Regions from separate parts of the Colwellia sp. BRX8-9 genome, predicted to be linked through region 2. Evidence: predicted binding sites of a transcription regulator. Region 2 holds the regulator's gene; each other region holds the start of a gene.
What was found. Region 2 encodes sigma-54, which starts transcription at its own class of promoters, with help from an activator protein. Its sites were predicted from a motif close to GTTGGCACGNNNNTNGNNT; they were not measured.

Region 1: a site for sigma-54 is predicted at 2,803-2,821, ahead of H4J70_RS16040 (DUF2726 domain-containing protein). Genes of this name have one in related genera too.
Region 3: a site for sigma-54 is predicted at 1,989-2,007, ahead of H4J70_RS09200 (P-II family nitrogen regulator). Genes of this name have one in related genera too.

What each region holds. Positions count from the first base shown of each region.
Region 1 is NZ_JACGVN010000021.1:50,233-54,811, forward strand. It holds gene H4J70_RS16030 (cobalamin biosynthesis protein) at 1-747, opposite strand, end outside; gene mtnN (5'-methylthioadenosine/S-adenosylhomocysteine nucleosidase) at 926-1,636, opposite strand; gene H4J70_RS16040 (DUF2726 domain-containing protein) at 2,076-2,750, opposite strand; gene H4J70_RS16045 (dUTP diphosphatase) at 3,039-3,668, opposite strand; gene H4J70_RS16050 (hypothetical protein) at 3,757-4,326, opposite strand; gene H4J70_RS16055 (hypothetical protein) at 4,469-4,579, opposite strand, start outside.
Region 2 is NZ_JACGVN010000002.1:168,971-173,549, reverse strand. It holds gene lptA (lipopolysaccharide transport periplasmic protein LptA) at 1-163, shown strand, start outside; gene lptB (LPS export ABC transporter ATP-binding protein) at 160-891, shown strand; gene H4J70_RS02475 (RNA polymerase factor sigma-54) at 971-2,479, shown strand; gene hpf (ribosome hibernation promoting factor) at 2,503-2,790, shown strand; gene ptsN (PTS IIA-like nitrogen regulatory protein PtsN) at 2,836-3,291, shown strand; gene rapZ (RNase adapter RapZ) at 3,323-4,177, shown strand; gene H4J70_RS02455 (HPr family phosphocarrier protein) at 4,191-4,466, shown strand.
Region 3 is NZ_JACGVN010000008.1:186,117-190,695, reverse strand. It holds gene H4J70_RS09205 (PEP-CTERM sorting domain-containing protein) at 370-1,047, shown strand; gene H4J70_RS09200 (P-II family nitrogen regulator) at 2,042-2,380, shown strand; gene H4J70_RS09195 (ammonium transporter) at 2,391-3,650, shown strand; gene H4J70_RS09190 (Dyp-type peroxidase) at 3,913-4,579, shown strand, end outside.

The sequences.
Region 1 (4,579 bases), on a different contig from region 2:
TTGAAAAAAGTAGCGGTGATTTAACCGAAAAAATAAAACGAAATTTTTGCCAATACAACCAAACAGCAGGATTAATGAAAAGATACGGCTAGGTAGCCATTGTATAATGTTGACAATAAAAGCAACACTGTCGCCAAAAGGTTGAAAACTATTTTGTTTGTTATTCCAGCTGTAATGCATCTCAATAAGCAATCGACAAACTAAAGCAGTAAGTGGACCAAAAAGTAAAAATACCAAGCTAATAGTGAATAGATTTTGCACCGCTCGAAGCAATAACATTTCAATACAGCTCTTTGCTAAGCCTAAAGAGGAAAGCTGTTCGGTATTACGCAACAGCCAGGGGTTTAATAACTGTTTAGCCTCGAAATTTTTGTTGGCGACAATTAACTTGGCAATCTCTTTACTTGTTTTTCCTAGTTGTAAACAGCCTAAGGCAAGATAAAGTAAAAATCCCTGCCAAAGCCAGGTGGCCTCAACAAAAGCTTCAAATAACCAAAGAATAATGACTATAGGCGTAAGGCTAACTACAATAGCAATTAAACCAGAAATAAAACGCTGACGGTCAGTATTCTTACTTTTATTGACTTTTTTGGCGAGCTGATCGCAAAAAATTCGAAAAAACCTTAAGGGTTGATGACTCGCTAAATAGCCAGTAAAAAGCTTAACCAAAATAACACCGTAAAGCATGACAACTGAATAGGCGAAAGGGCTGATATCAATTAAGTTTGTTAGATTATTAGCAGTCATATTTATAGCCATTCCATTAAATTATTGCTCACTTATGCGGGTTAAAATACTCCAAACCTGCGGCGCACTCAACGCCTATAGCCAGTGATTAGAAAATCGTCAGCCTTGCCTTGATATATTCTCCTTGCGCGAACAAGCTCACAAAATTAGTGGAGTTGGTATCGATTAAACTTAGGGCTTAAGTTAACTTTTTACCTTGCAATGCGTCGAGCATATTTTCAACTAACTGAGATGAATTCACCGAAGCTGTTTCTAAATAAGCTTCAAAGGAGGTAGGAGACTCTTTACCTGCTATATCAGACATAGAACGAATAACCACAAAAGGCACCTTAAATTGATGACAGGTATGAGCAATTGCGGCTCCTTCCATTTCAACCGCGGCCATAGTCGGAAAGTTAGCGCGGGCTTTAGCAATATCATCATCAGCAGTCATAAAGGTATCGCCGGTAGTGATTAAACCCAGTAAGGTCTGGATATTTTCTAATTCAGCAACACCTGCCTGTGCGGCTTTAACGAGTGTCGGGTGAGGAATATAGGCAGCTGGATTGCCTGGTAACTGACCAATCTCATAGCCAAAAGCGGTAACATCGACATCGTGATAGCGAACTTCTGAACTAATGACAATATCGCCTACTTTTAGTGATTGTTCAAAACCACCAGCAGAGCCAGTATTAACAATATAGTCAGGCTGGAACTTATCAATTAAAATCGCGGTTGCTAAGGCAGCAGCCACTTTACCAATACCCGATTGTACAATAACGACATCACTGCCGTTGAGTTGCCCTTGATAAAAGGTATAACCTGCATGTTCGGTTGTTACTGCATGAGTTAATTTTGCTTTTAAAATAGCAACTTCTGGCTCCATTGCGCCAATTATTCCTGCTTTCATTTTATTTCCAATTCGTTGATAACATCTAATAAAACAATTATAACGTGAAGATTCCCAGATGTCGTATATTTATGTTGAGGATGGCCTTTCTCAGACATCCTGTCTTTCTAGGCATTAGTGCATCCTTGCACGTCAACGGTATAACGCGGTGCTGTGATTACATGGATGTAGGAAGTAGAGTAACGCAGGAGCAGTTACCGAGATGGCAAAGAGCGTATATGTTCAGGATGGCCTTTCTCAGACACCCTGTCTTTCTATGTATGAGTTCAATAGGCACAAGATTATACGTCAACGATATATTACGATCACATTGCCACTCTCAGCCTTTATGGCATTAAAACTGCCAAGCACGTTAATTATATCTAAGGGAAAACAAAAAAGTCAGCGATTTAAATCGCTGACTTTTTATTTTAATAATGAGTTAATTTTATTGTAGAGTTTAATGAGGTAATGCGGCTACTTGCGGTGCAGGGATACGTTGCGACATAGCATTGCCTGTTGATGAGCCTAATTGCGCACGAGCGGCAATAGGAGACAAAGCGCCAACTTCTTCTCTATTTCTATTGGGTCGAGGTTTTAGCATGGGAGCAGGAATAATTTTTCCTTTAATTTTTGGCTCTGGTGGTCTGTTTCCTAAAAGTCGACTGTAAATACAAGCGCGGATCTCGTCAACGGTATAATTAGTTTTCACTTTAATACGAATATGAGGAATTGAAGATGCTTCTAATGCGCCGCTGACAAACCAGTCTTTTTTGATTTTATAGCCTTTACCTTGGGTATCAACTAAATCAATAACGCCACATAGCTTCATACTCTCACGATCACAAATAGCAAAGTCTAAGTATTTACTTTCGGCATTCGCTGATGCTGTTTGGCTTGCTCTGTTCGACACACCATGACGAATAGTGACAATATCAGCAAGTTTTACTCGATTAATAATACGGTATTTACCACCAAGGGCTTGTTCGAGCAAATTCTGAAAATTCTTCTCTGCTGGCGTAAAAAGACTTTGCTTTTTATCAAATGGAAAAGGAAAACTATTGTCGTTTAAGCGGCTAGCTAACAAAGCGACAATAACAATTAGGCTGATCATGGCAAAGAGAATTAATTCCATACACTGCTCCGGCGGTTCAAATTCTTGACGGTCTTCTTAATAACTGTTGAATAAGCAGAATTTGTGCCACAGATCATAATTTTGCTAGATTCTTTTAATAACCGTTAATTAAGCAGCATTTATGCCATAGATCTTAATATAAAAGGGGTGTTTTAATGACCGTTCGGAAAGTAGAATTTATTCTATATACTTTAAGCTAAAAGACTGTTTGAGCATGGGAGAAGGGTGGGGGATAAAAGACTCTAGTTATTATTTATCTAGAGTCTTCATTAGGTTTTGAGCGAATAATTATGCTGGGTATTTTGCCTCAAGTGCTGCATAAAGTTGTTGCTGAAAATCACTTGCACTGGCATCTAAGGTATTAACTAAATTAGCTAATACTTCATTGTCTTCTTCGCCATGCCAAACTTTGATATATGTCCCTTCTTTATAACCGTGGTCTTGACGGAAAAAATTCAAGGTGTTTTTGCCAACATATTGACGAAATAATTCATCTAGGTCCATATTCATCAAACGCATACAATCAGCTAAGGCAATCGCATCAAAACTTTTGTTAGTAACGGCGGCTGACGCTAGGTTTTCAAGGGCAATTTTAAAATCTTTTTCGCCTGAGCTTTCAGTGAGTTCTGTTGCTAAGGTGTCAGTAATACTTGTAACGGTTTCGCCTGTCATTAAACGTAAGCTTAATCCAAAATGAAAAATATCAACCAACTCCAGTTGCACTTGCGCAATATCTATTTCTTGATGTTTCCACCATTTCCATCCGTGATGGTCTAACATTTCAGCACACTCAACCCAAATGGCGCGATACCACTCATAACCATTTTCTTGCCAGGTATCACTAACACGAGTATTCATCGCGTCTTGCATGGTTAGCATTTGTTTTATTTGATTTTGTGCTGCTGAATTTGCGCTCATTTTTTTCTCTATTATTTGTAAATATCTATGGGGACTATTTTGCCGTAGAGAAAAGAAAGAAACAAGCAAACAAACGATGGTAATTTAATTAAAAAACTACCGCTAACTCAATACCGCTAAAGGCATAGTTTTTTGCTTGCCAGTTATAACCACTTATTTCACGAAAACGAACAAATGCTGTAACTTTTATTTGCTCAATCATCATCGAACTACCAATCCCTATATAGCCATCTGAATCGTTGTCATTGTAATGATGGTCAAAGTTATCATTTTCGAAATCTGTACTATAGCCCTTGTTTCTATGTGAATAGCCATCGTCACTTCGATCATTAAAGGCAAGCTCAAGTAGATCAACGCCAAATTCAGCATAAAGACTAAAGTTAGAAAAATAACCTATTTTTATACCGCCTTCCCATGCAATAAAACCATGTTGATAATCAAAGGTATCGGTAACCCTTGCATAGCCTATTGAGCTATTAACCGAGAAACCTAAATAACTATTAAGTTTACGATGAATTACCTCTACGCCAACACTTGAGTAATAGTCACTGTCGTTAGTTGCATGCTTAATAGAAATAATATAATCATTAGATTTCATTGCGTAACTGTTCAAAGAAAACAAAATGTTAAAACAGATGACGATAATAATTTTGTTCATAATAAGCTCAGCAGAATATTTACAGCCATTCTCATCTTATTACGGGTAAGTTTCAGTGATCTAATTGTTAGGATATGCTGAAAAACTGTAAGTTATTGTCAGATTAATTCTGTAGACATTGAGCCTTTAGTGCTGGCGTCATTTAAAAGTGGGCTTTTACTCTAAGCCAAGCATTGCTGTTTTGTTGATGTTGACCAAAAAAAGTATACTTTTCTTCACCCCAAAATAAATTCGCCCCAGCCGAGAATAACCA
Region 2 (4,579 bases):
AGGTAGTGAGGTTAGTGGCAGTAGAATTACTTACAATATTGCCACTCAGTATGTTAATGCTGAAAGTAAATCTAACGAACGCACTAAAACGATTTTTCAGCCGAAAGAAAAAATTAAAGCGACAACCACAGACGCGAAAACTCAGGAAAAAATTAATTTATGAGCACTAGCACCCTAATGGCAAAAGGCCTTGCCAAAGCCTATAAAGGCAGAAAAGTGGTTAAAAATGTCAGTATGCAAGTTTCAGCAGGACAAATAGTCGGTTTACTGGGCCCAAATGGTGCCGGAAAAACAACTTCTTTTTATATGATTGTGGGGTTAGTTGAAAGTGATAGTGGCGATATTATCTTAAATGACGAAAACCTGACGTTAGCGCCTATGCATGAGCGTGCGAGAAAAGGCATCGGATATTTACCACAAGAAGCCTCTATTTTTCGAAAACTCAGTGTTTACGACAATATTATGGCTATTTTACAAACACGAAAAGAATTATCAGATGCTGAACGCGAAGAAAAATTAGAACATCTTGTTGAAGAATTCAACATAGGTCATATCAAAGATAATTTAGGCATGAGCTTATCTGGTGGTGAACGCCGCCGAGTAGAAATTGCTCGCGCATTAGCTGCTGAACCAAAATTTATTTTATTAGATGAACCTTTTGCTGGTGTTGACCCAATTTCAGTAGGTGATATTAAAAAAATTATTCTACACTTAAAAGAACGTGGCATTGGTGTGTTGATCACTGATCACAATGTACGTGAAACTCTCGATGTATGTGAACATGCGTATATTGTTAGTCATGGTGAACTTATTGCAGAAGGTACTGCAGATCAAATTCTTGCAAATCAACACGTAAGAGATGTATACCTTGGTGAACAATTCACGCTATAGTAGTCAGTAAATGAATAGTATCTTCGTATGAAAAAAACGAAAATATCCCATTAAAAATAATAGGAAGTTAATGACCTAAATGCGCCCTACTCTACAACTCCGCATAGGACAACAATTAACCATGACGCCACAATTGCAGCAAGCAATCAAATTGCTGCAACTGTCTACGTTAGAGCTTCAACAAGAAATTCAGGAAGCCTTAGAAAGTAATCCATTATTAGAAATGGATGAGTCTTCAAATAATCCCGAAGATAAAAGTACTGACAACCTTGAAGAAGCTCACACTGCCGGTAATGGTGACGTTAAAGAAGCCCCTGCTTCTGATGGTAGCGAAGACGCTACGCCTACCATTGATGAAATCACCACCACTGAAGCCATGGACAAGAACGATATCCCTGAAGAATTAAACATGGATACCACTTGGGATGATAACTACACGGCCGGTGCAGCAAGTTCAAGCTCAGGCCCAGCTTCAGAAGATTATACTTACCAAGGCGAGACTCAAGACTCCATTCAAGATCATTTGCGCTGGCAAATGGAATTAAGCCCTTTTACCGAAACAGACCGCGCTATAGCGACAGCAATTATTGATGCTGTTGATGACGCCGGTTACTTAACGGTATCTAGTGAAGACATTTTAGAAAGTGTTGCCATTGAAGGAGTAGAGCTTGATGAAATTGAGGTGGTACTAAAACGTATTAACCTCTTTGATCCTGTCGGTGTCGCTGCTCGTTCTATTTCAGAATGTTTAATCATTCAACTTAATCAATTTGACCCCGCTACACCTTGGTTAGCAGAAAGTAAGTTAGTTTTGCGTGACCATATTAATCTGCTGGGTAGCCGAGACTATCGTACATTAATGCGTAAAACTCGACTGAAAGAAGAGCAACTGCGCGAAGTGGTGCGTCTTATTCAATCACTTGATCCTAGACCCGGCGATAGTGTGATGAAGAGTGACGATCAGTATGTTATTCCTGATGTGTCTGTTGAAAAGAAAAATGGCCGTTGGGTGGTCGAATTAAACCCTGATACTGCGCCAAAACTTTCGGTGAATCAGCAATATGCTTCGATGTCACGTTCGATGAAGTCGACAGCGGACACACAATTTATTCGCTCAAATTTACAAGAAGCTAAATGGTTTATTAAAAGCTTAGAAAGCCGTAATGATACCTTATTAAAAGTGTCAAACTGTATTGTGCAACGTCAAATTGGCTTTTTTGAACATGGTAATGAAGCCATGCGTCCAATGGTTTTAAATGATATTGCCGAAGCTGTCGATATGCATGAATCAACCATTTCACGAGTGACGACACAAAAGTACATGCATACGCCACGTGGAATTTTCGAACTGAAGTTTTTCTTCTCAAGCCATGTTGGCACCGAAAGCGGTGGCGAATGCTCATCAACAGCTATTCGTGCATTAATCAAAAAATTTGTTGCTGCCGAAATCCCAGCAAAACCACTTAGTGATAGTAAAATGGCTGATTTATTAGCCGATCAAGGGATAAATGTAGCTCGACGCACCATAGCAAAATATCGAGAGTCACTTTCTATTCCACCTTCTAACCAACGAAAAAGTTTACTTTAACGAAAAGATGAGGAATTAAGCTTATGCAAATTAATCTTTCTGGCCACCATGTTGACATTACCGAAGCTTTACGAGAAAACGTCACGACTAAGATGGCAAAATTAAGCCGACATTTTGATCATATCAATAATGTTCATGTTGTTCTCACCGTTGAAAAATCAAATCAAATTGCTGAAGCGACTGTTCACGTTAGTGGCTCTGATTTACATGCAAAAGCTGAAAATGCTGACATGTATGCCTCTATTGATAGTCTTGTTGTTAAGCTTGACCGGCAAATATTGAAGTACAAAGGTAAAACGAATCAGCATTAATGCTGTTTATCGCCTGTTCACTCACCAAAGAATCTAAGTAGTATAATGAAGTTGCAAGATATCCTTACCCTTGATTGCACCCTGTGTGCGATTAAGGGTACAAGCAAAAAAAAACTCCTTGAAATAATTAGCACAACTGCGGCAAAAAAATTCGACAATATTGATACTCATCAATTATTCGAAAGCTTAATGGCGCGTGAAAAGGTTGGCTCTACCGGCATAGGAAATGGCATTGCGATTCCTCATGGTCGATTAACCAACACGTCACAAGTTATTGCTGTATTGCTGACCAGTGAACAAGCCGTTGAATTTGATGCGATAGACAACCGTGCTGTCGATATTATTATTGCGTTATTTGTCCCCGAAGAAAACTGCCAACAACATTTAGATACCTTACAAAGTATTGCGCAAATATTTAGTACTAAACAGTTCGCAAAGCAAGTAAGAAAATGCCAAAATTCGCAAGAGCTTTTTACTTTAATAAAGCATGCTAAACGTTAATAAAATCTAATAATAATCCAGGAAAACTCAAATGAAACTCTTGATAGTCAGTGGTCGCTCAGGGTCAGGTAAAAGTGTCGCCTTACGTGTACTCGAAGATTTAGGCTACTACTGTGTCGATAATATTCCGGTGAATTTATTGCCTGCATTAGCGCATACCGTTATTAATGATTACGACAAAGTAGCGGTTAGTTTAGATGTACGTAACTTACCCAATGATCCTAATGACGTTTCAGAAATATTAGATTATCTACCAAAAACAGTAAAACTCGATATTCTGTATTTAGATGCTGATGACTCTGATCTTATTCGACGTTTTAGTGAAACGCGTCGTTTACATCCTTTGATTAAACAAAATATCCCACTCGACCAAGCCATCTCTTTAGAGAAAAAGCTGCTTGAGCCTATTTCCACGCGTGCGGGTTTGTATATTAATACCAGCCAGTTATCACCTCATCAATTATCTGATTTAGTGCGTGAGCGAATTTTGGGCAAAACCTCGGCATCTATGGTGGTGGTGTTTGAATCTTTTGGCTTTAAACACGGTGTACCACAAGACGCAGATTATGTTTTTGATGCACGTTTTCTGCCTAACCCTTTTTGGGAAACAGACTTAAAAGGTTTTACCGGTTTAGATCAACCCGTGCGAGACTTTCTTGCTAGCCAACCGATTGTCACTAAATTTATCTGGCAAATTAACAGTTTTATGATGACATGGTTACCCCACTTAGAAAGAAACAATCGCAGCTATATTACTATCGCCATTGGTTGTACGGGTGGAAAACACCGATCGGTTTATATTGCAGAAATATTAGCAAACAATCTTAGAAAAGAACGCGAAGATGTTCAGTCTCATCATCGCGACATTAAAATACAAAGCACTTAATAACGGTCACTGTATGCCAAAATATAATAAATCATTAACCATTAGCAATAAACTGGGATTACATGCACGTGCTGCCACTAAACTTGCCCAGTTAAGCCAAAAGCTTAATGCTAACGTTACTATTTGCTTAGAGGGCAAAGAAGCTGATGCCAGTAGTATTATGGGGTTAATGTTACTGGCCGGTGGCTTTGGAAAAACCGTAGAGGTGATTACCCAAGGAGAAGATGCTCAACAAGCACTTGACGATGTATGCCAGTTATTTTCTGATAAATTTGATGAAGACGAATGATAAAAAGACTGAATAAAAAATAAAGTTACGTTATCATTCATTACAACACCTTAGCCAGCGCATCTTGACTAAGATATAAACAATATAATTTTCGTATTACTGCGGCACAGGAA
Region 3 (4,579 bases), on a different contig from region 2:
GTGTCATCAAATTTCAGCGAGATGAGGTTATACGAATGAATGAGACTTGACTGACTTTGATTTGACACTATTGAAATTGTGAATTACTCCTTAAGTTATGTGTTTTTGGTATTTTTATCCAAGTAAAGTGTCAGAATTCTTTACCCTTTCTCATATTAAATAAATGTAACTTCAACTAACGTATTGTATTTTAGATATAATTATATAACGGTATAAATCGTGCTTTAATACACATAATAGACAGCGGTCTCTTCCTATTTTCTAATTCTAAGCGCTTCCCGTGTTGAGTTTTTTTGATCTGAAGTCCTTACCTCAGGAATAAATTGTCCTCTTATGGGCATTTCAATTAACGTGATATGGAAATACCAAATGAAATTTAAATTTTTAAAATCAAGCTTGACTGGATCGCTTTTGGCTGCCACTTGTTTAGTTAATGTTGCAAATGCAGGGTTGATTTTTACGAATACATCAAACATCACATTAAGTGCTAGTCAGGTTGAATCAGGTGGGGATACTACAGCAAATCAGGATGTCGCAGGCGGTTTAGGTGGCACGCTTTTGGCTTACACGGCTACAGCGCCAAACAGCGGAGGAAACTATGCTCTTTCCAATTTAAATGACGGCGATATTGGCATCGGTATTACAAGTGATGGCTTGTATGCGTTACATTCTAATGGCGATCTTCGATTGGCATTCGGTGCAGACACGTTATTAGGTGGAATCGCAATTTATAACGGTTACAGCAATCGAGACGATGGTAGTTATAAGCTAATTGACGATACGGGGACAACCCTAGGAGCTTGGAATGTCAGTACGACTAGTGGAGGGACGAATAACGGCGTCGATTCCTTCTGGCTTACATTTAACACCCCCGTCACGAGCGCTTACCTAACACTAAGATCAACAAACATCGAGAACAGCAAGGCAAGTTACCGTGAGATACAGGTATTTTCGAGCTCAGTGGCTGTGCCTGAACCATCTACACTTGCCATATTTGCATTAGGAATGATTGGTTTAGCATCACGTAGATTTAAGAAACAATCTTAATATAGTTTTTTAAACCTGATTCTAGAGAACATCAATTGTAATGATTGGTGTTTTTTTGTTTCTACTGATTGGTAATATTTTAACGGTAAAAAATTTCGACACCTATTGATTTATTAACCGTGGTTTTCATTCAGAATCACTACCATAGGATTAAGTATCCGTTGTTATGCCATGTGAATAAAAACTTCTGACTATCGTCACTAAATAATTAGCACTACTTGAGTATGTTTTTTCTTTTTAAACCCCAAAATAATTCCTGTCGAGTTTCTGCTATGGTGGCTTTGTTCTCATTCAGATTTAATGACTCAATGACAGAAGTCATCATCAAAAGACTTATATTTTTATCTATGGCGGAACTTCCGCTTTCGTATCTAAGCCGATTTAAATAGAGGTGAATATTAGCCACCATTTTTGACCGCTTCGGTCTCAGAACTTCCGCTAAAAAATCAAAAGTCTATGACTGGAGTTCCGATATTGCGGTCATAATATCTCTAACGCGGAACGTTAACTATTCACACAGTCTGTGGCAACAGCAAAGGTGGTTTGCACGTCTAAGCTTATTTCTATGTGATCACTTAGCTTCTTATATTATCTCTAGATTTATCTTTATCATTATTTAATAAACACACTTTTGCAGAGCTTAACCGTGCAGCAAAAAAATTAGAAATAAACAGGAACCCACATATGGGCCTATCTAGAAGTATTTACCCAGTGTAATTAGCTTCACTTTGTATGTGTCGATATAAATTTTAACATTGAACATAAACAAAATTCCAAAATAAATTCTCAAGTTGCCGTGAATTCTCAACTTAAGTGGCGGTGATCATTAAATCATGCACCAATTACTGTCATTGATAAAATTTCATGCACCAACGAAGTGCTTTTAAATAGCCTTTTTTTTATTATTTACCTTAAGTTTATGAATATTAAGTGTTTTAGTCTTTGGCATAACATTTGTATTGTTATGTACAAATCATAAATAAGGCTAAACATAATGAAAATGGTTAACGCAATAATAAAACCTTTCAAACTGGATGATGTCAGAGAAGCAATTTCTGAAATTGGTGTTGAAGGACTAACCGTCAGTGAAGTAAAAGGTTTTGGACGACAAAAAGGTCATACCGAACTGTATCGTGGTGCTGAGTATCAAGTGGACTTTTTACCGAAAGTGAAACTTGAAATTGCTGTCAATGATGATGTTGTTGAACGCTTAGTCAAAGCAATTACCGAGTCGGCGCACACAGGTAAAATTGGCGATGGTAAAATATTTGTCTATGACTTACAGCAAGCTGTACGTATTCGTACTGGTGAGCAAGATGTTGAAGCTATTTAAGGGGTAAATCATGGAACAAAATATTTTTCAATTACAGTATGCAATGGACACTTTCTATTTCTTGATATGTGGTGCTCTTGTTATGTGGATGGCCGCGGGTTTCTCTATGTTAGAAGCCGGTTTAGTGCGTGCAAAAAATACCACAGAAATTTTGACTAAAAACGTCGCGCTTTATGCTATTGCTTGCATGATGTATTTGGCCTGCGGTTACGAAATTATGTACGGTGGTGGTTTCTTCTTATCTGGCATCGAAACAATCGATGCTGATGCGGTATTAAAAGAATTTTCTGGCCGTGAAGATGGTTTTAATGGCGGAGCTATATATTCCAAAGCGTCTGATTTCTTCTTTCAAGTGGTCTTTGTTGCAACAGCGATGTCGATTGTTTCTGGTGCCGTCGCTGAACGCATGAAATTATGGGCATTCCTTATTTTTACCGTTGTGTTAACTGCCGTTATTTATCCACTTGAAGGTAGCTGGACTTGGGGCGGTAATGCTGTCTTTGGTTTGTATACCCTAGGTGACTTAGGTTTTTCTGATTTTGCTGGCTCGGGTATTGTCCACATGGCAGGTGCATCAGCAGCATTAGCGGGTGTCTTGTTACTTGGCGCACGTAAGGGTAAATATGGAGCAGATGGTCGTATTAATGCCATTCCAGGTGCTAACTTACCTATGGCGACATTAGGCACATTTATTTTATGGATGGGTTGGTTTGGCTTTAACGGTGGTTCAGTTTTAAAGCTTGCTGATATTAACAGTTCACATTCAGTTGCTATGGTCTTTTTAAATACCAATGCAGCGGCCGCTGGTGGCGCTATTGCCGCGTTAATTTTTGCGAAATTATTATTTAAAAAAGCAGATTTAACCATGACATTAAACGGGGCATTAGCGGGATTAGTCGCTATTACTGCTGAGCCTTCAACACCCACGGCATTGCAAGCAACCTTGTTTGGTATGGTCGCTGGTGTCATCGTTGTCTTGTCAGTGGTTGGTTTAGATAAACTGAAAATAGATGATCCAGTCGGTGCTATCTCAGTACATGGTGTCGTTGGTTTGTTTGGTTTACTGCTTGTTCCTCTTACTAACCCTGCTTCAAGCTTTAGTGGACAATTAATCGGTGCAGCAACCATCTTTGTCTGGGTATTTAGTGCAAGTTTTGTGGTCTGGTATGTACTTAAGAAAGTTATGGGTATTCGTGTAACTGAAGAAGAAGAGTATCAAGGTATGGATAAATCAGATTGTGGTATGGAAGCTTACCCTGAATTTACTTAATACCAACTAGTGTTATCTATATTAACAAGATAAATCATAAAACAGCCTCAGGGCTGTTTTTTTATGTACAAGATAAAGGCTAATACTTTTAGCTGCACAGAAATTATCAGTACTTGCGCCGATACTAATAAAAGTGCGTTGGCATAGCTGTAAAAAGCAACACGGTTTTATCTTATTTTATTATCGTAAATGATTTACTGTGAATTTTAAGAAACTGTGTAAAATTGAAATATTAATATACATTACATTTTTGGGAATTTTGATGGCAAGAGAACAATTCGGTATTTGCGCAGAACCTAGTTTGCACGGTTATTATCTGATGTTTAATGTTTTAGATGATAAAAATGCTCATGTTCGTCACGCACTTTCTCGATTACCTGCCTTATTCGATCATTACGCAGATCGTTTTTCAGAATCTAACTTAGCTGGTGTTATTGCTATCGGTGCTAACTATTGGGATGAGTTGTATCCACAAGGAAGACCTAAAAATTTAAAGCCTTTTTCCGCGCTTGAATGTGATGATCGCGCAGCTCCTGCTGATAGTTATGATCTTTATATCGAAATAAGAAGCGACCGTGCAGACGTTAATCATATTGTTAGTACCAAGGTTTGTGCTTTATTAGCCAACAGCGTTGAACTGGCTGAGCAAGTGCGTGCCTTTAGGTTTCTTGATGGTCGTGATTTAACGGGCTTTGTTGATGGCACAGAAAACCCACAAGGTTCACACCGCCGCAAAGTTGCGCTAATTGCGAATGAAGAGAGTGAAGAGTTTGCAGCAGGCAGTTATTTACATATTCAACGTTATCGCCATAACTTGAACTTATGGGATAACTTAAAGGTTAAAGACCAAGAAGATATTTTTGGACGAACAAAACTGGATAATGAAGAATATTCCAATGAAAATAAACCAGCGACCGCGCATACTAAGC